4 regions of the Bradyrhizobium sp. USDA 4341 genome follow, and region 3 is predicted to be linked to each of the others. Evidence: predicted binding sites of a transcription regulator. Region 3 holds the regulator's gene; each other region holds the start of a gene.
The links. Region 3 encodes PhoB, which activates phosphate uptake and scavenging genes when phosphate is short. Its sites were predicted from a motif close to TGTCATNNANCTGTCAT; they were not measured.
Positions count from the first base shown of each region.

Region 1: the regulator PhoB is predicted to act here: its motif matches at 5,314-5,330, upstream of ACVIGB_RS38045 (esterase-like activity of phytase family protein).
Region 2: the regulator PhoB is predicted to act here: its motif matches at 4,492-4,508, upstream of ACVIGB_RS17860 (glycerophosphodiester phosphodiesterase family protein).
Region 4: the regulator PhoB is predicted to act here: its motif matches at 4,534-4,550, upstream of ACVIGB_RS32445 (alkaline phosphatase).

Region 1 covers NZ_JBSSGO010000002.1:6,773,083-6,780,410, forward strand. Annotated here, with positions in the region: gene ACVIGB_RS38025 (MFS transporter) at 1-436, shown strand, start outside; gene ACVIGB_RS38030 (mucoidy inhibitor MuiA family protein) at 613-2,274, shown strand; gene ACVIGB_RS38035 (enoyl-CoA hydratase-related protein) at 2,358-3,194, shown strand; gene ACVIGB_RS38040 (hypothetical protein) at 3,216-3,659, opposite strand; gene ACVIGB_RS38045 (esterase-like activity of phytase family protein) at 3,914-5,266, opposite strand; gene ACVIGB_RS38050 (heme ABC transporter ATP-binding protein) at 5,375-6,178, opposite strand; gene ACVIGB_RS38055 (FecCD family ABC transporter permease) at 6,175-7,275, opposite strand; gene ACVIGB_RS38060 (heme/hemin ABC transporter substrate-binding protein) at 7,272-7,328, opposite strand, start outside.
Region 2 covers NZ_JBSSGO010000002.1:2,488,954-2,496,281, forward strand. Annotated here, with positions in the region: gene ACVIGB_RS17845 (HlyD family secretion protein) at 143-1,114, shown strand; gene ACVIGB_RS17850 (ABC transporter permease) at 1,111-3,441, shown strand; gene ACVIGB_RS17855 (HlyD family secretion protein) at 3,428-4,399, shown strand; gene ACVIGB_RS17860 (glycerophosphodiester phosphodiesterase family protein) at 4,601-5,998, shown strand; gene ACVIGB_RS17865 (PRC-barrel domain-containing protein) at 6,090-6,611, opposite strand; gene ACVIGB_RS17870 (PRC-barrel domain-containing protein) at 6,992-7,328, opposite strand, start outside.
Region 3 covers NZ_JBSSGO010000002.1:6,312,369-6,319,696, forward strand. Annotated here, with positions in the region: gene pstS (phosphate ABC transporter substrate-binding protein PstS) at 1-67, shown strand, start outside; gene pstC (phosphate ABC transporter permease subunit PstC) at 296-1,285, shown strand; gene pstA (phosphate ABC transporter permease PstA) at 1,290-2,135, shown strand; gene pstB (phosphate ABC transporter ATP-binding protein PstB) at 2,132-2,950, shown strand; gene phoU (phosphate signaling complex protein PhoU) at 3,048-3,764, shown strand; gene phoB (phosphate regulon transcriptional regulator PhoB) at 3,895-4,605, shown strand; gene ACVIGB_RS35955 (GcrA family cell cycle regulator) at 4,908-5,420, opposite strand; gene ACVIGB_RS35960 (aspartate aminotransferase family protein) at 5,917-7,122, shown strand; gene argF (ornithine carbamoyltransferase) at 7,122-7,328, shown strand, end outside.
Region 4 covers NZ_JBSSGO010000002.1:5,549,737-5,557,064, forward strand. Annotated here, with positions in the region: gene ACVIGB_RS32415 (hypothetical protein) at 1-347, shown strand, start outside; gene ACVIGB_RS32420 (phosphatase PAP2 family protein) at 387-1,172, shown strand; gene argG (argininosuccinate synthase) at 1,250-2,587, shown strand; gene ACVIGB_RS32430 (hypothetical protein) at 3,051-3,374, shown strand; gene ACVIGB_RS32435 (TetR/AcrR family transcriptional regulator) at 3,420-4,010, opposite strand; gene ACVIGB_RS32440 (nuclear transport factor 2 family protein) at 4,108-4,473, shown strand; gene ACVIGB_RS32445 (alkaline phosphatase) at 4,687-6,444, shown strand; gene ACVIGB_RS32450 (OmpA family protein) at 6,743-7,328, opposite strand, start outside.

The DNA of each region.
Region 1 (7,328 bases), 460 kb from region 3:
CACCTCGCTGTTGTTTGCCCGCCGCCTGATCGCGCGATTTGGCGCCGCGGCCGTCGTGTCCGCCGGGATCGCGTCGTTCGCGGGCGGTCTTGCGATCTGGGCAACGTTGCTTGGGGTTGACCCCGACATGCCTGCCTTTGTGGTCGGGATGATGTTCACTGGCATCGGCGTCGGGCTGACCTTTCCGACCCTGATGGGCGTCGGTGCCGGTTCGCTGCCGCCGTCGTCGTTCGCCACCGGCTCCGGTGTCATCAACATGATCCGGCAGGCCGCGCTTGCGATCGGCGTCGCGATCTTTATCGCGATCCTTGCAACGCCGGTCTCGATGGCCGACCGGATCGCGGCGTTTCAGCGCGGCTGGTGGATCCTGATCGCCATCACGATTGCCGGTTTCGTGCCGAGTTACCTGTTCATCCGGCGCAAGGCGGACCGCTAACGGGTGTAAGCCGTCGCTGCGCCATCCGGCAGCCGCGAGCGCGCCACGGTCGCGCCGCAAGGAAACCTCAATCGAACCAGTCCGTTCCTCGCTGCGTCTCACCACGAGAAACGGCGTGCCTCTGAGTCGGCCGCGCCGTTCGTCTCGCGCGATGCAATGTTTCCCGGAGGGATGTGATGCGAAAGATTGCGAACTGTCTTGTGACCACTAGCCTGGTGCTGGTGGGTGCGCTGGTTGCCGGGCCGCTCCATGCGGCCAATCTCGATGCGGCGTCGCAGGTCGACGCCGTGACGGTCTATCCCGATGGCGCGAGCGTCACCCGCGTCATCACGCTGGATCTGCCCGCCGGCGATAACACGCTCGTCGCGAAGGATTTCCCGATGGGGCTCGATCCGTCTTCGCTCCGCGTGGAGGGCGAGGCGGGCGGCAGGCTGACGATCGGGGCCATCGACGCGCGGCCGCCGCGCCCGGTGGAGCCGGCGAACCTGCCCGAGATCGACAAGCGGATCGAGGCGCTGCGAGATCAGCGCGAGGATCTGCAGGGGATCATCGCCTCGGCCGAGGCGCGGCGCAAATTCGCCGAACACTTCGCCGAGGCCTCGCCGGTCGGGATCGGCGAGAAGGGCGAGGCCCGTCCGGTCAGCGAGTGGCGCGCCGCGTTCTCGGCGGTCGGGGACGAAGTCGCGACCGCCGACACCGCGATCCGCGACGCCGCGCGCAAGCAGCGCGACATCGACCGCGACATCGCGCGCCTCGAGGCCGATCGCGCCGCCAAGCCGCCGAGCAAGCTCGAGGTGCGGATCGAGCTTGCCTCCGCGGCCGCGACCCGCGCGACATTGCGCGTGACCTATGCGGTGCGCAACGCCCGTTGGATGCCGATCTACGACGCCCGTCTCGACACCGGCGCCAAGGATCGCAAGCCGGCGATCGAACTGGTGCGCCGCGCCGAGATCACCCAGTCGACCGGCGAGGACTGGTCGAACGTTGCGCTCGTCGTCTCCACCGTGCACGTCGCCCGCGGCGGCAATGCGCCCGACCTCAATTCGTTGCTCGTGCAGTATCCGCAGCCGCCGCGGCCGCTGGCGCTACCGTCGGCAAGCATGCGATCGCGCGAGGCTCTGGCGCCTGCACCGCAGGCCGACATGGTCCAAGGGCTCATCAGCAAGCGTGCCGACGAGCGGGAGGCGGTTGCCGAAATCGGCGCTTTCCAGGCCACCTTCAAGATCCCCGGCCGCGTCAACGTCGCCGCCAACGAGGGCGCCAAGAGCCTGCGCATCTCGACGGCGACGATCACCCCCGATCTCGCGGTCCGCTCAGTCCCGGTGATTGATCCGACCGCGTTCCTGGAGGCGAGCTTCGTGCAGGCCGACGAGGCGCCGCTGTTGCCGGGGCAAGTCTCGATCTATCGCGACGGCATCTTTGTCGGCCGCAGCCGGATGGCCACCGCCGCCAAGGACGAGACCGTGCGGCTCGGCTTCGGCGCCGACGATAAGGTCAAGATCGAGCGCACGGTAGTGAAGCGCAATGAAGGCTCCGCCGGCCTGATCGTGACCACGTCGAAGACCGACGAGCGCGCGTTCAAGACCACGGTGCGCAACGGCCACGACTTCCCGATCAAGGTCGCGATCCAGGATCAGCTCCCGGTCAGCGAGAACGACGATATCGTGGTCGAGATGCTGCCGTCGTCGACGCCTGCGACGACAACCAATCTGCGCGACAAGCGCGGCGTGCTGGAATGGGCGTTCGAGGCCAAGGCGGGCGAAGTCCGTGACATCAATTTCGCCTGGCGGATGCGCTGGCCCAAGGACAAGGGCGTCGTGATGGTGCCGGCCGGCTGATCTGCGTCAACTGCCGATGACATCCCTCCCGATCTCGGGCATCACTTTGCCAACGGCAAAAAAGCCTGCGATCGGGAGGATCCATGAGCTACCAGCACATCATCGTCGATGATCCGCGTCCGCGCGTCCGCCGCATCACGCTGAACCGGCCCGAGAAGCGCAATGCGCTGAACAACCGCCTGCGCGGCGAGATTTTCGAGGTGCTGGAACAGGCCGACCGCGATCCCGACATTTCGATCTCGATCCTGCGCGGCGCGGGTCCGTGCTTCTCGGCGGGCTATGATCTCTCCGCCGACAACCGCGTCGACCAGCCCTATCATTCGGCGTGCGGCCCCGGCCAGTGGTCGCGCCATGTCGTCGAGGGCTGGTTCTCGATCTGGGATCTTGCCAAGCCGGTGATCGCGCAAGTGCACGGCTATTGCCTCGCCGGCGGAACCGAGCTCGCGACCGCCTGCGACGTGGTCTATGTCGCCGACGATGCCCAGATCGGCTATCCGCCGGTGCGGCTGATGAGCCCGCCCGACATGCAGTATCATCCCTGGCTGGTCGGCATGCGCCGCGCCATGGAATTGATGCTGACCGGCGATGCGATGTCCGGCCGCGAGGCCGCCGAGTGGGGCTATGCGACCCGCTCGTTCCCGCTCGCCGAGCTGGAGGCGAAGACGCTGGATTTCGCCGAGCGCGCGGCGAAGGTGCCGGTCGAGCTGCAGCAGCTCAACAAGCGCAGCGTGCATCGCGCGATGGAAATCATGGGTGCCCGCGCCGCGATACGCGCCGGCACCGAAATCCAGGCGCTGGCCTTCACCACCGAGGCGAGCAAGGCCTACATGGCCGGCTTCCGCCGCGACGGCGCCAGCGTGAAGACCCAGCTCGATCAGCGCGACGCGACGTTCGGGGATTATCGGACCAAGAAGGAGTGACGGCTTGATGGCGAACGCGGGCTAGAAGCCCGCATCCTCCTCCAACCATTGCTGATTGTCCCAGCGCGCGCGGCGGCCGACGGCATATTCGCGAACATCGTCCATGAAGCGCACTTTGCTGGCGAGTGCTCCAATGAAAGCCACGATCGCCGCGATCCAGGGCCACAGATGCATCAGCAGCGAGGCGGGTATCTGATTGGCGAATCCCGCCTGCAGCGCGCCAGTTACCAGATAGGCCAACACGCCCCACGCAACGGCCAAAATCGTCGCCACGGCCTCATAGCTGTTTTGATGAAATCTCACCAAGCGTCGCATCAAGCATAGGTAAGCAAAGTAGACGATCACGCCGAGAATCAAAGCGATGAGCCAGGGCGGAAGCCCCCAACTCTGGTCCCAGCTCAGATACGCAACGAAGCCCGCGGCGATCAACGCCTCGATGTAGGTCAGGCTGGATTTTTCTCGCATGATTTGCCCCGAAGCGATTCAAGTATCGGCCGAGGCTATCATCTTCTAGCGCATTGCTAGAAGGGCAATTGTCGAACAACCCTTCTGATCGGAGGATGACGGGGACTGTTTCCGCAAATTCACTGTCATGCCCCGCCTTGAGCGGGGCATCCAGTACGCCGCGGCTTATCCGCTGCATTCGGACGCCTCTGGAATACTGGGTCGCCCGGTCGAGCCGGGCGACGACCCCGTTGTGGGTGGCGAGAGCAATCGCCTCATTTCGCCTTCAGGAAGTCGCCGACTTCGAGCAGCACGAACTCGTCGTCATCGGCTTTGTTCGGGTCGCGGCTCGAGGAGAACGGTAGATTGTTGTCGTTGCCGACGATGATGTGGGTCTCGTCGACCCGGTCGACGTTCTCGATGGTGAAGAACGGGAAGGTGTAGACACCGTCGTTGAGCGGCTTGCGGGCCTTCTTGTTCGGATCGCGGATCTTCATCAGGTCGATATAGGCGATCTTGCGCACCGGCTTGCCGACATTGGTGTCGGACAGCTCGATCTTGTAGACCCGCTTGAACTTGGCGAGGTCAGGGAAGCAGTTCGCGCCGCGCTGGCCCTGCGGGCAGGCCTTGTCGGCGGTGCCTTCGCCATTGTCGCGCTCGATCACGAGGCCCTGGGTCGGATCAATCATGTTGAAGTCGCCGATCGCATTGCCGTTCTGCTCGAACACATATTGCCAATAGCGACCGGTGAACTTCTCCGCCGCGACGTCGAATTCGAGGATGCGCGAGGCTTCCTTGCCGTCGACCTTCTCCCAATCCTTCTTGTCGGCATCCCACAGCGGCCCTTCGAGCAGGCCGTAGAGGAACTTGCCGTCCTTGGAGGAGGCAAAGCCCTCATAGCCCTTGGAGCGGCGCAGGTTGACGTTGGTGTAGGTGGCGCCAGGCGCGCCGGGTGACTGCACGGCCCAGTGATCCGGCGAGCGCACCGGCTTGCCGTCGGCGACCGTCTCGAACACGGCCAGGATCTTGCCGGTCTTGTCGGCCTTGAGGATGTAGGGTCCGAACTCGTCGCCGATCCAGAAGGTGTCGTTGATGATCTGGAAGCCCTCGGTATCGAAGTCGGCGCCGGTGAGGTAGCGCTTGGCGGTGTCCTCATGCACGATGCGGAACGGCACCTTCTTGTCGGGATCGTGCAGGAACACGGTCTCCTGACGCTCGATCTTGCCGTTCGCCCAGTCCATCTTGTAGCGGTTCAGGTACAGCATCGAGTCCGCCGAGTTGTAGCGCGCGCCCATGCCGTTGTCGGTGATCACCCAGAACGCGCCGTCCGGCATCGCCTTGATGCCGGAATGACCCTGCAGCGGCTGGCCCTTGAACGGCAGCGACACGCCGGTCGGCCGCTCGTAGGATTTTCCCATCACGGTGCCGATGGCGTCGACCCGCTTGCCGGTGGTGTACTTGCCCGATGTCTTCAAATCCGCCGGCGCATCGGCGGGGGCGTCGATGAAGCTCTCCGCCGGCATCACGGCGTGTCCTGCCAGCGTCGCCGGGAATTCGCCCTCGCTCTGCGCGAACGCCGATGTGGCGAGCAGGATCGAGGCGACGGAACAGAGCAGTGACAGGCGCATGGTTGATCTCCCAAAGGATAAACGATGCGACGTTCTCCGAGCCGCCTGTTACAGCCGGCTGACAGTTTTGTGAACCGCGGATGTTGCGACGGGATAAGCCTTGCGGCGTTACGTCGCCTTGCCCGCCGGCCGCATCGTCTGCGGCAGCAGGAAGGGCACGCCGCTCGCGGTATAGTCGATCGTGGCGTCGACCTCGAAGATCTGCCTCAGCGTGTCGGCCCGCATTGCGGCGGCGCGGTCGCCGTCGACGGCAAGCCGGCCGCGATGCAGCAGCAGGATGCGGTCGGCGAACCGCATCGCGAGGTTGAGATCATGCAGGATCGCGATCACGGCGGTGCCGCGCGCGGCGCGCCGCCTTGCCGTTTCGACCAGGTCGATTTGATGCCGCAAATCGAGGCTCGAGGTCGGCTCGTCCAGCAGCAACAGTCCCGGCCCATGTAGCGCCTCGCCGCAGGCAAGTTGCACCAGCACGCGGGCGAAATGCGCGCGCTGCTGCTCGCCGCCGGACAGCGTCGTCAATTGCCTGAAGCGGAAATGCGCGAGGCCAACCTCGTCCAGCGCCGCGGCGACCAGTGCACGCGTCACCGCGCGCGGACTCTCGCCGGCGCCCATGCTGACGATTTCCTCGACCGTGAACGGGAAGGTGACGTTGACGTGCTGCGACAGCACCGCGCGGTGCTGCGCCAGCGCGCGCGGACCATAGGCGTTGAGGTCGCGCTGCCTGAGCCGGATCGTTCCGCGCGAGCGACGGAGATCGCCCGACAGCATCCGCAGCAAGGTCGATTTGCCGGCGCCGTTGGGACCGACGATCGCGACCATCTCACCGGCGCCAATCTGCAGCGAGACCGCATCGACCAGCGCGGCGCCGCCGACCGTCATCGATACCGACTGCGCCTCCAGCAGCGCGCTCATAGCGACACCAGGGAGCGCTGGCGCAGCAGCATGGCGAGGAAGAACGGCGCGCCGATTGCAGCGGTCAGGATGCCGATCGGCATTTCAGCGGGGGCCACGATGGTGCGCGCCACGGTGTCGGCGCCGACCAGCAGGATGGCGCCGAGCAGCGCGGACGCCGGCAACAGCAGGCGATGCCCGGGTCCGATCACCAGCCGCAGCAGATGCGGCACCACGATGCCGACGAAACCGACCACGCCGCAGACCGAAACCGCGACCCCGGTCATCGCCGACACCAGCACGATCGAAATCCGCTTCAGCCGTTCGACATCGACGCCGCTGTGGAACGCCTCGGCCTCGCCGAGCACCAGCACGTCGAGCCCGCGCGCGATCCAGAGGCAGGCAATCAGGGCCGCGGCCAGCACCGGCGCCAGCGCCGTGAGCTTGGTCCAGGTCGCGCCGCTCAGCGAACCCAGCATCCAGAAGGTGATGTCGCGCAGCTGGCGGTCGTCGGCGACGAAGACCAGCAGCCCGATGCCGGCATTGGCGATCGCGGCAATTGCAAGGCCGGCGAGCAGGAAGATCGCAATCGAGGTCCGGCCGCCGCGGCTCGCAATGCCATAAAGCATGATGGTCGTGATCAGCGAGCCGGCGAAGGCCGCGATCGGCAGCAGCTGATGCTGCACGAAGCGCAGGCTCTCGCCGAGATGGCTGTCGGTGAACACGATCGCCGCCGCCGCGGCAAACGCGCCGCCGGAGGAGACGCCGACCAGCGCCGGGTCGGCGAGGGGGTTGCGGAACAAGCCCTGCATGATTGTGCCTGAGACGGCAAGGAGCCCGCCGACCATCGCGGCCGCGGCGATCCGCGGGATCCGGATCGACCACACCACGAGCTGGTCGCGCGCGAGCAGCGGATTGGCCACGCCGTCGGCCCATAGCCCGAGCGCGGCGGGAAGTCGCGCCAATGGAATGCCGGCGGCCCCGACCGTCAGGGCGACCAGCGCGCTTGCTGCGAGCGCCGCAAGCAGGCAGAGCAAAGTGAGTGTCGCCGCCGGCCGCAGCGACATGCCGGCGCGCCGTTGCTTCGCACGCGCGGGGCGTTCGGCCAGCACGCTCATTGCCGGCAGTTCGCGGTCAACGCCGCCGGCTTGAAGGTGGCGGCCTCCGGCGC
Region 2 (7,328 bases), 3.8 Mb from region 3:
TCCACGCCATAGTGAATGACTATCCTGGTCATGAGCCAATGTGGGGTCAGCTATGGACGTGTCACCTTCTGGTAACGAGAGCCGAAGCACGTCGGAGCCAACACAAGCAGCCCCCCAGGACAATGCGCACGCAGCAACGCGCATGCCGGCCATCATCGTCGGCGTCGTTGCCGCGATCATCGTTGCGCTGTCGATCTATTATCTGCTGCGGCCCGAGCCGCTGCTCGTGCAGGGCGAGGTCGATGCGACGCGGCTCGATATCGCCGCGCGCGTCGACGGACGGGTCAAGGACATCCCGGTCGAACGCGGACAGAATGTGGCGGCGGGCGCCGTCCTGGTGAGCATCGACAATCCGGAAACGCTTGCAAAGCAAGACCAGATGCGCGCCGCCAAGGCCGTTGCGGATGCGCAGCTCGCCAACGTGATGGTTGGAACGCGGGTGGAAACCATTGCTGCGCGGAAGGCGGAAATGGAGCGCGCGGAGGCCGCGCAGGTGCTGGCGCAGAAAACCTTTGATCGCGCCAAGACACTGACCGAGCAAGGCAACGCGCCGCAGGCCCGTCTCGACCAGACCACCGATGCGCTGCACGAAGCCGAGCGCGGGCTCGATCAGGCGAAATCAGCCTATGAGCAGGCGGTCAACGGCTACACCAAGGAAGAACGCGCGATCGCGAAAGCCAATGTCGAGAAGGCCGAAGCCGACATTCAGAGCGTCCAGTCGGTGATCGATCAGCTCGCGGTGTACGCGCCGGTCGCAGCGCAAGTCTATCAGCGCAACGTCGAGCCGGGCGAGTTCGTCTCGCCGGGCGTGCCGCTGGTGACGCTGATCAATCTCGGCGATCTCTGGATCCACTTCGATCTGCGCGAGGATCTCGTCAAGGGCCTGAAGGTCGGCGACAAGTTCGACGTCCGCATTCCGGCGCTCGACGACCGTCATGTCACGGTCGAGGTCAAGCTGATCGCCACCAAGGGAGAATATGCGAGCTGGCGGGCGACCCGCGCCACCGGCGATTTCGACTTGCGGACATTCTCGATCCGCGCCTACCCGGTCCAGTCGGTGCCCGAGCTGCGGCCCGGCATGAGCGCCTATCTCGACTGGCGGTCACGCCAATGAGGCTGGCCTCAAAGCCCGGATTCTGGCGGGTCGCACAGCGCGAATGCCGGTGGCTGTTGCGCGACCGCGTGGCATTGCTGCTGATCTTCGGCGTGCCGCTGTTCGCCTTCGTCGTGCTCACGGCCGTGTTCAGCCAACCGGTGATCCGCAGCCTCGGCGTCACCATCGTCGACACCGACAAGTCGGATACTTCGCGCGCGCTGACGCAGCAGGTCGCGGCCTCGCCGAGTCTCCGGATCGTCGACGATTCCGGCTCGCTGTCGTCAGCCGTACAGGACATCCGGTCCGGCAAGGCGATTTCGGCGATCTTCATCCCGCCGAATTTCGAACGCGACCTGAAGGCGGATCGCCGTCCGCAGGTCGTCGGCTTCTACAACCAGCAATTCCTGACCGCGGCCGGCATCGCGTCGTCGGGCCTGAACGATGTGCTGTCCGCCGCGGCGAGCGCGGCCGCTCCCGGCAACCGCGCCGCCCCCGCCCCGGCATCGATGGGAACGCTATCCGCGGAGACCATCGCGCTGGTCAATCCGCAGAAGAACTACGCGCAATTCCTGCTGCGTGCGCTGCTGCCGACGATCATCCACGTCGTGATCACGCTCGCCGCGGGCTATTCGGTCGGCTCCGAATTCCGCCGCCGCAACGCGCGGGAGTGGCTCGAAAGCGCCGGCGGCGATCCGATCGCCGCACTCGCCGGCAAGCTCGCGCCGCTGTTCGTGATCTTCATCCTGATCATGCTGGCCCAGCCGCTGATCCTCGAGGGCGTGCTGCAGATTCCCTTCAAGGGCGACGTGCTGCTGATGATCGCAGCGGGGCTGCTTCTGATCATCGCCTATCTGTCGCTCGGCGCCCTGTTGCAGCTTTTGGTCGGCGACCTCGCGACCGGGCTTGGCCTTGCCGGCCTGATCGCCTCCCCTGCCTTCGGCTATGCCGGTGTCGGCTTTCCCACCATCGGCATGAATACCTTCGCGCAGGTCTGGAGCGCGATCCTGCCGCTGCGCTGGTACATGGCGGTGTTGATGGGACAGGCGGCGCGCGGATTGCCGGCCTCGGAATCGGCAATTCCCTTCGCGGCGCTCGCGGGCCTCACGCTGCTGTTTGCCGCGCTCGCCTTGCTGCGCATGGCGAGCCTGACGCGCCGGGGCTGGTTTACGACGGCGCGGCCCGAGGAGCCGCCAGCGAGCGAGCCGGCGCCATCGGGCGTCGGCGGCGCCTTCGCGGCGGAGTGGCGGCGCGTGCTCGGAACGCGCAGCGCCTTCAGCCTGCTGTTCCTCGCGCCGCTGGTCTACGGCATTTATTATCCGCAGCCTTATCTGAACCAGATCCTCCGCAAGCTGCCGATCGCAGTGGTCGACAATGATCTCAGCGATCTCTCACGCCAGGTCGTCGAGACGCTCGATGCCAGCGGCACATTGAGCGTGACGGTGCGCGCCCGCACCCTCGCGGAGGCAAGCACCGCGATCGACCGCGGCTATGCATTTGCCGCTGTGCAGATACCGCCCGGCACCGAACGCGACGTGCTCAAGGGCCTCACCGCGCACATCCCGGTTTACGCCGACGCCACCTACCTGTTCATCTTCCGGTCGACCGCAGGCGCCGTCGCCACCGCGATCGGCACGCTGACATCCGAACTGGTGTCGCGGGGCGCTCGCGCCGACGGAAGTCTGGTCAAGGCGAAGCTCGCGAGCCTCAGCCCGGCCAACGTCCTGCTGCAACCGATCTTCAACCCGGTCGGCGGCTATGCGAGCTACATCGTCCCGGCGGCGTTCATCCTGATCCTGCAACAGACGCTGTTGATCGGCGCGGCGATGCTGACCGGCACGGCGCTGGCGAACTCCCGCAACACGGTCGCAGGCGTGTTCGGGCGCGGCGTGGCCCATCTGACCATCTACCTGCCGGCGCTCGCGCTCTATCTGATCGTGCTGCCGCGGATCTATGGTTTCTCGACGCTCGGGCATCTGCCGCAGATCTTCGCGCTGGCGACCGTCTTCCTGCTGGCGACGAGCTTCATGGGACAAGCGATCGGCGCCTGGTTCACGCGGCCGGAAAACGCCACCATCCTGCTGCTGGCGACCAGCCTGCCGCAGTTCTTCACCGCCGGCTTCGCATGGCCGCGCGAGGCCATCCCCCCTGCGGCCACGGCACTCGGCCGGCTGTTTCCGGCCGACTCGGCGATTGACGGCCTCGTGCGCATCAACCAGCTCGGCGCCAGCATCTGGGAGGTCTCGCATGACTGGCTCAGGTTGTGGTGCCTGGCCCTGGGCTATTTCGTGCTCGCCGTGATCTCCGCGCTGGTGTTCAAGAGAGGACCGCAACATGCCCAACGCTAGGCGCGCAGCCATTGTCGCGATCCCGCTTGTGCTCGTCGCGGGTGCGCTGATCTACGCCGAGAGCCGCGCAACGCCGGCGCCCGCAATCGTCGGCGTGGTCCGCTCCACCGAGGTCAGGATCGAGCCGGAAGTGAACGGCCAGCTGCTGTCGATCGCAGTCGAGAAAGGCGCGCAGGTGCACGCGGGCGACGTCCTCGCCAAACTCTCCGCGGTCGAGTTGACCGCACAGGCGGACCAGGCGCGGGCCGCGCAGGCCGCCGCGGTGGCGAGCCGCGACAACGTCTATGCCGGCGTACGCCGTGAGCAGATCGACTCGCTGAAAGCTGCGATCTCCAAGGCCAATTCACGGCTCGACTATGTGGAGACCCAGCTCAAGCGGATCACCACGCTGGCGAGCCAGAGCTTTGAAACCCAGCAGGCGCTCGACCAGGCCGAGAACGACGTTGCCGCCGCGCGCGCCGGCGTGGCGGCGGCCCAGGCGAATTACGATGCCGCCATGGCGGGGCCGACCAAGGAGGAGCGCGCCATCGCCGACGCACAGGTGCAGGCGGCCGCGGCCGCCGTCGCGGTGCTCGAGCGCCGTCTCGACAAGATGGTGCTGCGCGCGCCGGTCGACGGCGTGGTCAGCGTGATCGCCGCGGAAGTGGGCGAGAACGTTCGTGCGGGTCAGCCGATCCTGATGATCGCGGCGGCCGGCAAGCAATGGCTGTCGTTCAATGTGCGCGAGGACCATCTCGACGGTCTTGCGATGGGCAAGACCGTGAGCGTGATACCGAACGGTTCCGGCGCCGCCACCAAGGCTGCCATCACCGAGTTGCGGCCGCTCGGGGTGTTCGCCACCTGGCAGGCCGAGCGCGTGATCGGCGATCACGACCGAAACACGCTGCGCCTGCGTCTCGACCCCGCAGGCGCCGCGGAAGGCCTCGAACCCGGCATGAGCGTCCGGATCGCACGTTGACGCGCACAATGCCTGGCAGCGAACCGCAATGAGGTGCGTGCTGTCGCCCTCCGGCGCGTCGCGGAAGCTTGTGTGGGCCCGTCTCGCCGAATAGTCATCGGACTGTCAGAAGATTGCGACAAGAAGACAACGGCGTCGGCCCTGTTCGGCTCGGCCTTTATGGCATCGCCCCGATGCCACGCAAAAGATGGAGATTTGGCCGTGAGGCAGATTCGTTCGCGACGGAAGATGCATGTTGGCGCGATGCTGCTCGGTGCGGCGGCTTTGGCGGTCTTCCTGCCGTCGATGGCTTCAGCGCAAACCGCCTCGGCGCCGGCCGGCGCCAAGCCGTTCCTGACCGTCGACGGAAAGCAGCCGCTCGTGATCGGGCATCGTGGCGTGCCGGGCCTGGTGCCCGAGGAGACCGAGGCATCGTATGAGCTGGCCGCCGACCTCGGCACGGACGCGCTCGAAGAGGACCTGCATCTGACCAAGGATTGCGTGCTGGTGGCACGCCACAATCCATGGCTGGGCGACAACACCAACGTCGCCGAAGTGGCAAAGACCAATGCGGAAGTCGCGAAACGCAAGCGCACCGCGCCGGGCGTTGCCGTCAAGGTGAAATGGGCGCAAACGCCGACCAGCGGGCCGGCCGAATATCCCACCGACCTCATCGATCCGGCCGATCCCAAATCGGTGCTGAAGGCGCTGATCGTCGACGGCGACGATCACACCAATGATTGGTCGATCACCGATTTCACCATGGACGAGCTGAAGAGCTGGATCGCCGGCACCACCTATGATGCGGCCAACGAAAGGCCAAAACTCTTCAACGGCAAGTTTCCGATCATCAGTTTCCAGGACATCATCGACATCGCCAAGGCCAAGAGCAAGGTGACGGGACGTCCGATCGCGGTCTATCCGGAAACCAAGAATCCGACCTGGAACAATGCCCAGGCGATCGCCAATGGCTGCGGCGCGCCCGGCAGCCACCCGCTCGAGGATGCCCTGATCAAGATCATCAGGGATAACGGCCTCAACGCGAAGGACGCGCCGATCATCGTTCAGAGCTTTGAGCCCGGCAGCCTGAAATATATGCGCAGCCACGGACTGGAGACGCGGCAGGTTCAGCTGATCGACGGCAACGGCGTCGACTTCAAGACCGGCAAGGTGCTGCTCAACAACATCGCCAATTCCCGTCCGTACGACTGGACGGTCGCGGGTGACGGCCGCACCTTCGATGCGATGCTGAGGCCCGAGGGCCTCGCGGAGATCAAGACCTATGCCGACGGCATCGGTCCGTGGAAGGCCTATATCGTCCCCTACAAGATCTCACCGTGGAAGGACGCCAACGCCGACGGCACGCCCTACAAGGGATCGACGGCGGACGCCTCGACGCAGGACGCCACCAGCGTCATTGCCGACGCGCACAAGCTCGGCCTGTTCGTGCATGTCTTCACGTTCCGCAACGAGAAGAAATATCTGGCTGCCGACTATCGCGGCGACCCGGGCCTGGAATATCTGAAGTTCTTCCGCCTCGGCGTGGATGGGGTGTTCACCGATTTCACTCACACCGGCGTTGCCGCCCGCGCGGCCTATCTGCGTGAACTCGGCTGGTGACGCAGGCAACACAACCAGACTTCACGTACAGACACAAAAACGCGGCCCGGGAGTACCGGGCGCGTTCGTCTTTCACAGGCTGCGATCCGTGTTACTCGGTCGCGTACTTGAACTCGGGCATCGCCTTCAGCTCGTCCTTGGTCGCGCTGAACACCGCGTGATCCGGATACCAGGGATTCGGCTTCGACGCCGCCGCCGCGGGCGCCGCGCCGGTGGTGGTCGTCGACTTGGTCGTGCTGCCGGTGTTTGAGGCGCCGGTATAAGCGACCGGCTCGTTGACGAACTTCACCTTGTCGAGCGGCACTGCGACCAGATGCTCGCCGACGCCAAGGAAGCCGCCGACGCCGATCACGACAGCCTTGATGGCACCGTCCTTGTCCATCAGGAGATCGTTGATCGAGCCGACGCTCTCGTTCTTGTCGTTGTACACGCTGAGGCCGACGACCTTGGACGCGCGCCAGTCGCCATGATACGAGGTCGCCGACGTGGTCGACGTTGTTGTCGACGCCGCAGGTGACATCTTGTCGCCCTTGTCGGTGGGTGTCTGTGCAATCGCGATGGTTGCAAGCAAGGCGGAGCCGGCCACGCCGGCAACGATGGATTTGATCAACATCATGCGCTCTCCTCAGTTCGCAAAATCGATGCTGGGAAAACCCGTGATATGCGGGACCGTTCCTAATGAGCCTGCGCTCAAAAGTCGCCCCGATGCTTGGGAACGCCGTGCTGGGAACGCGATCGAAGCGATGCGGCAAGCCCGAGGGTTGCGCACTTTCAGACGCATGGAACGCGCTGCGGTCCTTGACGAAAGCGATCGTGATCTCTCAAGTAGGCTGCGGTTGAGCCTCACGACTGCGCCGGACGCGCAGTCCCTGATGTGACGATGTTTGGCTCACTAAGTCGTCCCGGCGAACCGCGCTTGCCCAAAATCACTCGCGCGCGCATGTCGCAGCGCGCCCGGCGCCACGAAAGCCGATCGAGCGCCGTGCCGCGCGCTCAGAAGCCGCCCCAATAGGGCGGCACGCCGTAGAAGCGATGCAGCTCGACTTCCTGCGAGCGGTCGCCCCAATCGAAATCCTTGTCGGCGCGGAACGACGGCGCGCGCTTCAATTCGTCGTCCTCGATGTCGAGCTCATAAGCTTCGAACTTCGTGTTGTAGTGCAGCCGGGCCCACGGCAGCGGAAGCAGGTTGGTTCCGATACCGAGAAAACCACCGAAGCTCAGCACCGCGTACGACACCTTGCCCGAGATCTTGTCGATCATCAGCCGCTCGATATGGCCGATCATGTCGCCATTGGCGCGGCGCACCGCCGTGCCCTCGACGCGGTCGCTT
Region 3 (7,328 bases):
CATCCCGATGCCGGAATCGGTCGTCAAGCTGATCGAGAAGACCTGGTCCTCGGACATCAAGAGCTAAGTCCGACGCTTCGAACACAGCCTGTGCCGCCTCCCAAGGGCGGCACAGGTCAAGCGACCAAGATCCGGGCTCCATCACCGCGGCAAGAAACGCGGGGCGGGGCTCGGGTTCGCGCCTCGGGAGGCGGAACCGGAACGACGCCCGGCCAAATGCGTCAGTGAAGATCGCTTCGGGGCGTAGCGGTTTGCGTAGCTTTCACATAGTAATGAGGGGATTGGCGTGGCAGACATGGCTGTTCAGAGCGATGTGATGGAAGCCGCGGGACCTTACGATCGCGCCAAGGCCCTCAGCGCCTTCAAGCTCGGTGATCTCACCTTCTATTGGATTACCCGCATCTCGGCGATCTCGGTCCTGTTGATCCTCGGCGGCATCATCCTGTCGCTGATCGCCGGCGCTTGGCCGGCGATGAAGGAATACGGCTTCGCCTTCCTCTGGACGCAGCGCTGGGCGCCCTCGGCCGATCCGCCGGTGCTCGGCGCGCTCGGCCCGATCTACGGCACCCTGATCACCTCGGTCATCGCGATGACGATCGCCATTCCGGTCGGCATCGGCATCGCCATCTTCCTCACCGAACTCTGCCCGCAAATGCTGCGCCGCCCGATCGGCATCGCCATCGAGCTGCTCGCCGGCATCCCCTCGATCATCTACGGCATGTGGGGCTTCTTCGTGCTGGGCCCGTTCCTGGCCAACACGTTCCAGCCCTTCATGATCAGGATATTCGAGGGCGTCCCGGTGCTGGGTGCGGTGTTTGCAGGTCCGCCGTCCTATCTCAGCCTGTTCAACGCCGCGCTGATCCTCGCCATCATGGTGCTGCCCTTCATCACCGCGATCTCGGTCGACGTGTTCAAGACCGTGCCGCCGGTGCTGAAAGAGGCCGCCTACGGCATGGGCTGCACCACCTGGGAAGTCGTCCGCAGCGTCGTGATCCCCTACACCCGGGTCGGCGTGATCGGCGGCATCATGCTGGCGCTCGGCCGCGCGCTCGGCGAGACCATGGCGGTGACCTTCATCATCGGCAACTCGTTCCGCATCTCGTCGTCGATCTTCGCGCCGGGCACCACGATCTCGGCGGCGATCGCCTCCGAATTCGCCGAGAGCGACGGCCTGCACCAGTCCGGCCTGATCCTGCTCGGCCTCCTGCTGTTCGTGCTGACCTTCTTCGTGCTCGCCGGCGCGCGGCTGATGCTGATGCGGCTTGAAACGAAAGCGGGGAAATAGGGCCATGAACCCGATCTACAAATCCCGCCGCCGCAGCGACATCGTCATTCGCGCACTCTGTGTCGGCGCGGCGCTGTTCGGCGTCACCTGGCTGGCGCTGATCCTGTTCACGCTGGTCTATAACGGCCTTGCAGGCCTCAGCGTGCAGCTGTTCACCCAGAACACGCCGCCACCGGGCTCGACCGAAGGCGGCCTGCTCAACGCCATCGTCGGCTCGGTCATCATGACGGTGATCGGCGTCGGCATCGGCGCGCCGCTCGGCCTGTTCGCCGGCACCTACCTCGCCGAGTACGGCAAGCACGACAAGCTCACCTCGGTGATCCGCTTCATCAACGACATCCTGCTCAGCGCACCTTCGATCATCATCGGCCTGTTCATCTATGGCGCGGTGGTGGTGCCGATGCGCGGCTTCTCGGCGATCGCAGGCAGTCTCGCGCTCGCCGTGATCGTGATCCCGGTCGTGCTGCGCACCACCGAGGACATGCTGCTGCTGGTGCCCAATCCGCTGCGCGAGGCGGCCTCCGCGCTCGGCCTGCCGCGTTCGCTGGTGATCAAGCGGATCGCTTATCGTGCTGCGCGGTCGGGTCTGATCACCGGCGTGCTGCTGGCGACCGCCCGTGTCGCCGGCGAGACCGCGCCGCTGCTGTTCACCGCGCTGTCGAACCAGTTCTTCAGCCTGGACCTGACCAAGACGATGGCCAACCTGCCGGTGACCATCAACAACTTCGTGCAGAGCCCCTACGCCTACTGGAAAGAGCTGGCGTGGAGCGGTGCGCTGCTCATCACCTTCACTGTGCTCGCGCTGAATATCGGCGCGCGCATCCTTGGTGCCGAAAGGGCCGCAAAATGACCGAGCTTTCCGTCTCCACGACCGTCGCGAGCCACGTTCCCCAGGTGCCGCTGCCGGAAGCGCCGCCGAAAGTCACGGTGCGCAACCTCAACTTCTATTACGGCGAGCACCACGCGCTGAAGAACATCAACCTGACGCTCGGCACCAACCGCGTCACGGCGTTCATCGGCCCGTCGGGCTGCGGCAAGTCGACCCTGCTGCGCATCTTCAACCGGATGTATGATCTCTATCCGGGCCAGCGCGCGGTCGGCCAGCTGATGCTGGACCAGACCAACATTCTCGATCCCAAGCTCGACCTCAATCTGCTCCGCGCGCGGGTCGGCATGGTGTTCCAGAAGCCGACGCCGTTCCCGATGACGATCTACGAGAACATCGCCTTCGGCATCCGCCTCTACGAGAAGATCTCGAAGTCCGAGATGGACGACCGGGTCGAGAAGGCGCTGCGCGGCGGCGCGCTGTGGAACGAGGTCAAGGATAAGCTGAACGCCTCCGGCCTGTCGCTCTCCGGCGGCCAGCAGCAGCGCCTGTGCATCGCGCGCACCGTGGCGGTGCGGCCCGAGGTGATCCTGTTCGACGAGCCGTGCTCGGCGCTCGATCCGATCTCGACCGCCAAGGTCGAGGAGCTGATCCAGGAACTCTCCGAGGACTATACGATCGCGATCGTCACCCACAACATGCAGCAGGCGGCGCGCGTCTCCGACAAGACCGCCTTCATGTATCTCGGTGAGCTGATCGAGTTCGACGACACCAACAAGATATTCACCTCGCCGAGCGATCGACGCACCCAGGACTACATCACCGGCCGGTTCGGCTAGCGCATGATCCGCAAAAGTGGGCACCGGTTTTTCGATCGGATCGTGCGAAACTGAGGACACCAAATCATGATCCCCGGGATCATGAGGGAGACAAGCGATGGCTTCTGAACATACCGCCAAGGCATTCGACAGCGACCTGCAGGAGTTGACCCGCCTGGTCGCCGAGATGGGCGGCCTCGTCGAGCGGATGATCACCGAGTCGGTCGACGCGCTGATCCGTCGCGACGTCGCGCTCGGCAAGCGCGTGGTCGCCGCCGACATCGAGATCGACAATCTGCAGCGCGTCATCGAAGAGCGCGCGGTGCTGACGATCGCCCGCCGCCAGCCGATGGCGATTGACCTGCGCGAAATCGTCAGCGCGATGCGCGTGGCCACCGACCTCGAGCGGATCGGCGACCTCGCCAAGAACATGGGCAAGCGCGTCGCGGCGCTGGAAAGCGATTTCCAGCCGCTAAAGCTGATCCGCGGCCTTGAGCACATGACCGACCTCGTGCTGTCGCAGGTCAAGTCGGTGCTCGACGCCTATGCCGCGCACGATCTGCCGGCGGCGATGAACGTCTGGAAGGGCGACGAGGAGGTCGATGCGATCTGCACCTCGCTGTTCCGCGAGCTGCTGACCTACATGATGGAGGATCCGCGCAACATCTCGTTCTGCATCCATCTGATGTTCTGCGCCAAGAACATCGAGCGGATCGGCGATCATGCCACCAATATCGCCGAGACCGTGTTCTATATGATCGAGGGCCAGCAGATCACCGACAAGCGCCCGAAGGGCGACATGACCAACTTTGCCACCACGGTGCCGGGTACCTAGGACATGATCCGCAGGCGCGGAGCCGGATTGTCTTCACGACAAGTCGCTTCCGCGGGGATTATGCTCAGGAAAGTAAGCGTTTCGGTTTGCGTCTGGGCAACGGATCATCACAGAGAGAGAACTTAAACCGATGAGCGCACGCATTCTGGTAGTCGAAGACGAGGAAGCGCTGACGACACTGTTGCGCTACAACCTCGATGCGGAAGGCTACGATGTCGAAACGGTCGGGCGCGGCGACGATGCCGACACCCGCCTGAAGGAGCGCGTTCCCGACCTCGTGGTACTGGACTGGATGCTGCCGGGCCTGTCCGGCATCGAGCTGTGCCGGCGCCTGCGGGCGCGGCCCGAGACCAAGCAGCTTCCGATCATCATGCTGACCGCGCGCGGCGAGGAGAGCGAGCGCGTGCGCGGGCTTGCCACCGGCGCCGACGACTACATCGTCAAGCCGTTCTCGGTGCCCGAATTGCTGGCACGGGTGAAGGGCCTGCTGCGCCGCGCGAGCCCGGAGCGGCTTGCGACCGTGCTGACCTATGGCGACATCGAGCTCGACCGCGAGAAGCGCCGCGTGGCGCGCTCGGGACGTCCGATCGATCTCGGTCCGACCGAGTATCGGCTGCTCGAATTCTTCCTCGAGCATCCCGGCCGCGTGTTCAGCCGCGAGCAACTGCTCGACAGCGTCTGGGGCCGCGACATCTATATCGATGAGCGGACCGTCGACGTGCATATCGGCCGCCTGCGCAAGCTGCTCAATCCGGGCCGCGAGCAGGATCCGATCCGCACCGTGCGCGGCGCCGGCTATGCGCTCGACGACCGCTTCGCGAAGGCCGAGCCACAGCCGTAAGGCCGTGCAGTAGTCATAGGCCGCAACACGCCGTCGTCCCGGCCTAGTGCGCAATTGCGCACGGGAGCCGGGACCCATACGCCGCGGCCGTCGCAATGGGCAAGCGGCCAGACGACTTTCTAACAACACCCATTCGTGGTTATGGGTCCCGGGTTTCGCCGGGACGACGCCGGTTTGTAGTGCGTTCTCCGCTTCAAGCACCGCCCCGGATTTCGCTTCGCTCCATCCGGGCTACGATCACACAAAAAAATCCCCGCTTTCGCGGGGATTTGTTTTTGCAGTCCAGGCTGGTTTCCCGAGTGCTACTTGATCTGTGGCTTCGCCGACGGCCGGCGGCGATCGTTGGCGGGCTGGTAGGCGACGCGTGAGTGATGCGCGCAATAGGGCAGGCCGGCGAGCGCCTTGCCGCCGCAGAAGAAGAATTCCGGGCTCGAGGGATCTCCGACCGGCCAGTGGCAGGTGGCCTCGTTGAGTTCGAGCAGCGACAGCCGCTGGCTCATCGGCACCACGTTGTCGAAGGAGATCGGATCGGGCTCCATCTCGACCTCGAAGGCGTGCGCAAGCGCGGTGTTGCCGCGCGAGACCGGGCGCGCCACCCGCATCATGTGCTGGGCTGGGCGGGCCTTGCGCTGCCGCGGCGCGGCCGTTGAGGGGGCCTTGGCGCGGCCGGAGAGGCCGAGCCGATGCACTTTGCCGATCACGGCGTTTCGCGTCACATTGCCAAGTTCCGCCGCGATCTGGCTGGCCGAGAGGCCGGATTCCCAGAGCTTCTTCAGCTGCTCGACGCGATCGTCGGACCAGGTCAATACAGTCATCGCATTCTTCCTTTCGCATGGCGCCGGCCAGTCATCGGAGCGGCGCTGCGAGCCAATCTGGACAAATATCCCTGCGGCCAGAATCCCTTAGCCCTCGCCGGGCACGGTGTTGCGCCCGAACGTTTACACGAGACACGAAGGCTACTTAGAGGGTCCAGTACTGCCGCACGAGATGTCGTACCCGACAGGCCAAACGCTACAATATGGCGTGACTCTGGCGCAAGAGTCCGCGGCCGTGCGTCCACATGTTCCCACAAAGTTAAGCATTGCTATGAGGCTTTTCCACCGCACGGGAATGCTCCGGATTGCGCCGGTTTCGCATTGCAGGAAGGCCGGCAAAGGCCGGCTCCTGGCGATTGACACTTACCGGCCGCCGCATAGAATGACCCGCACGTGCCGCCCGCAAAGGCGGCCGTTTTGTTTTCCGAAGCTGGCGGTTGCTGCGTAGGCGTCAAGGCGCGCGGCGATTGACGGCTTCAAACCGGCAGTGAACGCCATGACCAACGCCTCGTCGCATCTGCTCCCCGTCTTCGCCCGGGTCGATCTCGGCTTCGAGCGCGGCGAGGGCGCCTGGCTGATCGCAACCAATGGCGACCGCTATCTCGATTTCACCTCGGGCGTCGCGGTGAACGCGCTCGGGCATGCGCACCCGCATCTGGTCAAGGCGCTGCAGGAGCAGGCGACCAAGCTCTGGCACATGTCGAACCTGTTCAAGAGCCCGGACGGCGAGGTGCTTGCCGCGCGGCTGTGCGAGCAGAGCTTTGCCGACTTCGTGTTCTTCTGCAATTCCGGCGCGGAAGCGATGGAGGGCGTGATCAAGCTGGTCCGCCACCACCACTTCTCCAAGGGCCATCCCGAACGCTACCGGATCATCACCTTCGAAGGCGCCTTCCATGGCCGCACGCTGGGCACGCTGGCTGCGACCGGCTCGGCGAAATACCTCGAGGGCTTCGGCCCGCCGATGGACGGCTTCGACCAGGTGCCGCACGGCGACATCGAGGCGGTGAAGAAGGCGATCGGCCCGCACACCGCCGGCATCCTGATCGAGCCGGTGCAGGGCGAGGGCGGCGTGCGTTCGGCGCCGCAGGCGTTCTTCAAGGCGCTGCGCGCGCTGTGTGACGAGCATGGCCTGCTGCTCGCCTTCGACGAGGTGCAGACCGGCATGGGCCGCACCGGCGAGCTGTTCGCCTACAGGCGCACCGGCGTCACGCCGGACGTGATGTCGCTGGCGAAAGCGCTCGGCGGCGGATTCCCGATCGGCGCGGTGCTGGCGACCGCGCAGGCTGCGGCCGGCATGGCGCCGGGCTCGCACGGCTCGACCTTCGGCGGCAATCCGCTCGCGGTCGCCGCCGCCAATGCCGTGCTCGACGTCATGCTCAAGCCCGGCTTCTTCGAGCACGTGCAGAAGATGTCGCTGCTGCTCAAGCAGAAGCTCGCTTCCGTGGTCGACCGCTATCCCGGCGTGCTGTCGGAAGTGCGCGGCGAGGGCCTGTTGATCGGCGTCAAGGCGGTGGTGCCGTCGGGCGATCTGATCGCCGCGCTGCGCAACGAGAAGCTGCTCACCGTCGGCGCCGGCGACAATGTGGTGCGGTTCCTGGCGCCCCTGATCGTGACCGAGGCCGAGATCGACCAGTCGATCACTGCGCTCGAGCGCGCCTGCTCTGTGCTATCGGCGCCGCAGCCGAAGAAGGCGGCTGGATAATGAGCAAGCCGGTCCGTCACTTCCTCGATATCAACGAGCTGCCGCTCGCCGAGTTGCGCAACATGCTCGAAGCCGGAGCCGCCATGAAGGCGAAGCTGAAGGCGCATGAGAAGGGCAGGAAGCCGCTCGAAGGCAAGACGCTGGCGATGATCTTCGAACGCCCGTCGACCCGCACAAGGGTGTCGTTCGACGTCGGCATGCGCCAG
Region 4 (7,328 bases), 760 kb from region 3:
ACGTCGTGCTCGGCTTCGGCTTCATCTTCATCTCCGGCTTTGCACTGCTGCCGGCGCTGATCGTGGTGCTGATCACCGAGGCCTTCTTCATCAGGAGCGTGTTGGCCTACGCCATCGGCGGCGGGATCGTCGGCGCGGCCTGCTATCTCGGCCTGGTTCCGTTCGATCCCGACATGATGCAGTTCCACGGCATCGTGCGCCGGCACATGGAGATCATGACCGGCGCCGGCATCGTCGCCGGCCTGGTCTACTGGCTGATCGCCGGCCGCACCGCCGGCGCCTGGCGCGAGCCGCCGCGCCCGTTGCCGTCGCCCCCGCCCTTGCCGTCGCAATCGCCGCGGCCGTGATGCTTCCCATGACCATCCGCCTCGGCTAAACCGCGCGCCATGAACCGGACTGGACTTTTTATCGCGCTGGCGCTCGCGCTCATCATCGGCATCCTGTTCGGGATCTATCCCGAGCTCGACCTGAAGCTCGCGGCCATGTTCTACGATGCCGCGCAGAAAACCTTCCCGCTGAAGCTCGACGCGCTCGCGTCGTTCGCGCGCGACGCGGCGATGTGGGTCGCCTGGGCGCTGGTGCTGCCGGCGATCGTGACCATCGTCTGGAAATTCATCCGGCCGGATCGGCCCATGCTGATGTCCGGCCGCGCCGCGGTGTTTCTGCTCACCACGATGCTGCTCTCGGCCGGCGTCCTCACCAACCTCACCTTCAAGAACTATTGGGGCCGGCCGCGGCCGGTGTTCGTGACGCAGTTCGGCGGCGATTTGCCTTTCAAGCCGTGGTGGGACCCGCGCGGCGGCTGCCCGCGCAACTGCTCGTTCTTCTCCGGCGAGGGCGCCACCGCGTTCTGGACCTATGCGCCGGCGGCGCTGACACCGCCCGCCTGGCGGCCGCTGGCCTTTGCCGGGGCGACTGTGTTCGGCATCGTCACCAGCGGGCTTCGCATGGCCTTTGGCGGGCACTTCTTCACCGATGTGGCGATCGCCGGTCTGGTGTCGTTCTTCACTGTCTGGCTGTTCTATGCGCTGATCTATCGCTGGGCCGCGACCCGGCTGACCGATGCCCAGGTCGATGCCACGCTGACGCGGCTGGCAATGCCGGGCTACCGGCTGATGCAGCGCTGGCGCCGGGGCGGCGGCCGGGCGGAGCCGAGCCAGCCGGAAGCCTGATTAAAGGCGTGCCCAGGCTCCGGAAATTTGATATTCGCCCACCGTATCATCCTGACTTCGACCGATTGGACCGTCCCATGAGCACGATTCTGAAAAGCCTGCCCACCGGCGAGAAAGTCGGCATCGCGTTCTCCGGCGGGCTCGACACGTCAGCGGCGCTGCTCTGGATGAAGCTGAAGGGCGCCAAGGTCTTTGCCTACACCGCCAATCTCGGCCAGCCCGACGAGGCCGACTACGACGCGATCCCGCGCAAGGCGATGGATTTCGGCGCCGAGAAGGCCCGCCTGGTCGATTGCCGCACCCAGCTGGTCCATGAGGGCATCGCCGCGATCCAGTCCGGCGCGTTCCACATCTCGACCGGCGGCATCACCTATTTCAACACCACGCCGCTCGGACGCGCGGTGACCGGCACGATGCTGGTCGCGGCGATGCAGGAGGACGGAGTCAACATCTGGGGCGACGGCTCGACCTACAAGGGCAACGACATCGAGCGCTTCTACCGCTACGGCCTGCTGACCAATCCGAGCCTGCGCATCTACAAGCCGTGGCTCGACCAGCAGTTCATCGACGAGCTCGGCGGCCGCGCCGAAATGTCGGCGTTCATGACCGCGCAGGGCTTTGCCTACAAGATGAGCGCGGAGAAGGCCTATTCGACCGACAGCAATTTGCTCGGCGCCACCCATGAGGCCAAGGATCTCGAGAGCCTTGCGAGCGGCATCACCATCGTCAATCCGATCATGGGCGTGCCGTTCTGGCGTGCCGATTGCGACGTCAAGGCTGAGAAGGTCGTGGTGCGCTTCGAGGAAGGCCAGCCGGTCGCGCTGAACGGCAAGACGTTCGCCGATCCGGTCGCGCTGTTCCTCCAAGCCAATGCGATCGGCGGCCGCCATGGCCTCGGCATGAGCGACCAGATCGAGAACCGCATCATCGAGGCCAAGAGCCGCGGCATCTACGAGGCGCCCGGCATGGCGCTGCTGCACATCGCCTATGAGCGTCTGGTCACCGGCATCCACAACGAGGATACCATCGAGCAGTACCGCATCAGCGGCATGCGGCTCGGCCGCTTGCTGTATCAGGGCCGCTGGTTCGACTCGCAGGCCCTGATGCTGCGCGAGACCGCGCAGCGCTGGGTGGCGCGCGCCGTCACCGGCGAGGTGACGCTCGAGCTGCGCCGCGGCAACGACTACTCGATCCTGAACACCGAGAGCCCGAACCTGACCTATGCGCCGGAGCGGCTCAGCATGGAGAAGGTCGAGGACGCCGCCTTCTCGCCGGCCGACCGCATCGGCCAGCTGACGATGCGCAACTTGGACATATCAGACACCCGCGCCAAGCTCGGCCTGTACAACAAGACCGGCCTGCTCTCGAGCGGCGAAGGCTCGCAGATCTTCCGGCTCGAGAACGACAAGGATTGAGGCGGTGGCACTTAATTTCCTATCATGCCGCCCACAATGCTTGCGGTAGGCAAGGCGACTCTTATTCGCGGGGGTCTCGCGAGGGCGAACGCTTGGTCTAAGATTGCTGATCCGGTCTCCCTTATAAAGAGCGATAGGACTCAGACGTTCGCGCCGTCGGTTTCGTCTCAACGCGCTCCAAACTTATAACCAGCCCAAGAAGCAGCTTGGGTTGTGGTGATAGACGTCTCTCGTATATGGTGTGTTCTGCCTAATTTTGGGTTGATTCATCATATGTCGGACATTGGACTATTACTGTGTGGCGAGCCTGCTTCAGCAGGGATTGCGAAGTCTGCATTGGACCAACTCTCTCTTTCAATTGATTCGTTTGCGAGTAGAGCCATAAGAGTTCTAAGTACGGATATTCGCGATCAATCTTTGTAACCTTCTGGACAGCATCCCCTCAAAACGACTCACGTTTGAGATGATTGATCAGTGGATTGGAGGCCTTCCTGAGCCAGCCGAGTTTCATATCTCTGGGCAGGCGTTTCACAGCATACAGTTGCCTGCACTTCCGGTTGAGCACGGCCTTGCAATTTTAGACAAGCCTGTCTCTGTTCTGCGCAAATCGCCTGCTTATCCTTACGGACTCACGCACAATCTGATCGAACGGTTGACCGCAGCCGGCATCACGACGATCGGCCAACTTGCGACTACCGAGGATCAGGCCCTAGATCAAATAGAATACGTTGGCGATGCAACTATTGAGCGCATTAGAGGAGCGGTCTACCAGGCCATTTGGATGTAGCTCGCTCCAAGTGCAGCTACGACCGTCAATTCCTCGTCGATGTGGTTAGTGCTTCAGCCTGAGCGCATCGAGCAGCGAACGAAACGCGCGCGCGTAATCGATGCCGGTCTTGCCGATGTCGGGGCCCGCGGAGACCGCGACCGCCGCCTCCGTCACCGCGCCGAGCAGCAGCCGCGCGAGGGGCTCGACCGGCTGCTTGGCGATCACGCCGGCATCCATCGCCGCCGTCAGCGCGCGCGGAAACTTGCCGCCGAAATGCTTGGCGTCGATCTCGCGCCAGCGTTCCCAGCCGAGCACGGCCGGACCATCGCGCAGAATGATCTGGCCGGTCGGGCCTTTTGAGCACGCCGCGAAATAGCCCAGTGTTCCGGCCGCCATCGCCGCGAGCGGATCGTTCTCGGCGCGCGAGATGCGGTCGAGGTCGGCGACGAGATCCATCGAGACCTGGTCGAACACCGCCTCGAACACCGCCTCCTTGGTCGCGAAGTGATGATAGACCGCGCCCTTGGCGACGCGCGCCCCGGCAGCGATGTCGTCCATCGTCGCCGCCGCAAAGCCGCGCTCGCCAAAAATGCGCCGCGCAGCCTTGACGATGGCGGCTCTGGTCTTCTCGCGCCGTTCGGCCTGGGTTGCCATAGCGAATGTCTAGCCCAGGTTCCGGATCGGCGCCAGTTGACTTACCGACTATCAGTCGATAAATACCGACCGTAAGTCGGTAAATGGAGATTGCCCGATGCCCTCGCTCAAGACGTTGCAAGCCTTCGCCGACACGGTCGAATCCAACGATCATGTCGGCGCAATCAGGAACTTCTATTCGGTCGATGCCCGCACCCAGGAAAACGACGGCGAATGGCGCGTCGGCCGCGAGGCGCTGGCGGCGCGCGAAGCGGCGGTGCTGGCGGCAGTCTCCGGCGTGAAGACCACGCGGCTCGGACCGCTGCTGCTCGACGGCGATCATTCGGCGATCTGCTGGCGGTTCGAATTCACCGGCAAGGACGGCAAGGTCCGCAGCATGGAGGAGGTCGCCTGGCAGACCTGGCGCGGCGAGGAGCTGGTCGAGGAGCGCTTCTTCTACGATCCGCAGCAGATGGCGCGCTGACACTCGAGCATGATCCGGAAAAGTGCGTAGCGGTTTTCCGAAAAGATCATGCTCAAAACAAAGAAAGCGGGATGACGGTCCGAAGGAGCGTCATGGCGCTCTTAGCGCCCGCCCTTGCGGCAAAACGTCCCGGCGCCGCCTCATTGCGGCGTCATCCGCCGCCACTAGCCTCCGCCCCGGCGCGCATGATGCGCAAGGGGCGGAGCATCGATCATGATCAAGTCATTGGCCGGCGTGGCCGTCACGCTGGCGCTGTCGGCAGCGCCGGCGCTCGCGCAGACCATCTATCCGATCGATCGCGCCGAGATACTTGTCGGCGCCAAATTCGACTTCAAGGTCGAACTGCCCGGCCTGGCCGACCAAGCCCGGCTGAAGGTGACGCTGAACGGCGCGGACTATGCCGCGGTGTTCGGTCAGAGCGGCACGTTTACCGCGCGCGAGGCCGGCAAGGATCAGTCGGCGTTGTTGTTGCGCGACGTCTCGCTCGCCAGGCCCGGTACGGTTGCCGTCGAAGTCAACGACGGTACGCAGAGCCGCACGGTAACCTGGACCGTCTATGACACCGGGCCGCGCAAGGCGAAGAACGTGATCCTGTTCATCGGCGACGGGATGTCGCCGGCGCATCGCGTCGCCGCGCGGATCCTCTCCAAGGGAATCGCCGAAGGCAAGAGCCGCGGCAAGCTCGCCATCGACGACATGCCGCATATGGCGCTGGTGGCGACCGCAGGCTCGGATTCGATCATCACCGACTCGGCGAATGCCGCGAGCGCCTACGCCGCCGGCCACAAGGCCGCGGTCAATGCGCTCGGCGTCTATGCCGATCGTACGCCCGATCCGCTCGACGACCCCAGGGTCGAGACGATCGCGAGTCTTGCCAAGCGCCGGGCCGGGCTCGCGGTCGGCATCGTCACCAACACCGAAATCGAGGACGCGACGCCCGCTGCGATGATTGCACATACCCGCCGGCGCGCCGCCTATGATGCGATCGTCGCGCAATATTTCGATGCGAAGCCCGACGTGCTGATGGGCGGGGGATCCGCGAACTTCCTGCCGCAATCGGCCGCGGAATCGAAACGCAAGGACGACATCGACTATCTCGCGCGCTTCCGCGCCGCCGGCTATCCGGTCGCGACCACTGCAGGCGAGTTGAACGCGCTCGCCGCCAGGCCGGAGACGCGGCAATTGCTTGGCCTGTTCGCGACCGGCAACATGGACGGCGCGCTGGACCGCAGGTTCCTCAAGGGGGGCGGCGTCAAGAAATTTCCCGAGCAGCCCGACCTGACCGAGCAGGTTCAGGCTGCGCTCACGGTTCTGTCGAAGCACGATGCCGGCTTCTTCCTGATGGTCGAGTCCGGCCTGATCGACAAATACGCCCATCTGCTCGACATGGAGCGTGCGGTCTACGACACCATCATGCTCGACAACGCGGTGCGGCTGGCAAAGGACTGGGCCAAAGCGCGCAACGACGACACGCTGATCCTCGTCGTGGCCGACCACAACCATCCGAACAGCCTGGTCGGCACCATCAATGACGACATGGCCGCGACACCCAACGTGCCGCTGCGCGAGCGCGTCGGCGTCTACGAGAAGGCCGGCTTCCCGAATTACCCGGCGCCCGATGCCGGGGGCTATCCGTCACGCGTCGATGTCAGCCGGCGGCTCGCGATCTTCTCGGCCAGCCTGCCGGACCATTACGAGACGTTCCGCCCGAAGCTCGACGATCCGAACGAGCCGACCGTGAAGGGGGATCAGCCCGACACGTTCAAGGCCAACGACAAATACAAGGACGTTCCCGGCGTCGTGCTGCGCTTCGGAAATCTGCCGGCGATGATCGGCGCCAGCGTGCATTCCGGCGAGGACGTCATCCTCACCGCGACCGGGCCGGGCAGCGAGCGCGTGCACGGATCGATGGACAACACCGAGGTGTTTCGCGTGATGGTCGACGCGCTGGGGCTCGGGGCGGGGAAATAGGAAACGATGAGGCTCGCCGAGCGGCATACTCGCTGCACCTCTCCCACTCGCTGGGGCAAGACGCGCGAAGCTCGCTGTTGGAGGATTGGTGTAAGCGGCGACGCTTCTCCAACCTCCCCTTGAAAAGGGGAGGTCGCTTTGGTCGCGAGAGCAAAGCGGGTGGGGATCGGCTCTCTCCGCAGACACCGTCACCTGCGACTGACCCCATCTCGACCTTCCCCCTTTCAGGGGGAAGGAGAAGAAACAAAAATGGCCGGGATCGCTCCCGGCCATTTTCGTATCGTGATGTCGCGCCGGCTCAGCGCGGTGGCGCGGCAGAGGCGGTGCCGCCGTTGAGCAGCGGGGTGATGCGGCGGACGGTGACGCGCCGGTTGATGCGGCTCGGTCCGTCGGTCTGCTCCTTCAGGTATTGCGAGCCGTAACCCTGCGAGGTCAGGTTCTCGGCCGGCACGCCGAATTGCTGCGTCAGCAGCTCGGCGGCGGACTGCGCACGGCGGTCGGACAGCGACAGATTGTCGGTGTCGTTGCCGGTCGCATCCGTGTGGCCTTCGATCAGGAACACCTCGCGCGGATTGCGCTGGATGGCCCGGTTGAGGCCGTCGGCGATCGCCTGCAGCTTCGCCGCCTGATCCGGCGGGATCTGCCAGGACCCTGAGTCGAAGTTGATGCTGTTGACGTCGATCGACGGCATCAGCATGCGGACGTTCGGGCTGTAGCGGATTTCGTCGAGCGAATAGCGTCGCGCGATCCGATCCACTGGCGGTGCCTCCATGGTGTCGTAGATCACGTCCGGCGCCGCGCTGTCGGACTCGACGATGTAGCGATCATAGGGGATGCGGACCACCGGCGGAGGCAGGTCGACATAGAAGCCGCCGACCGCGCCC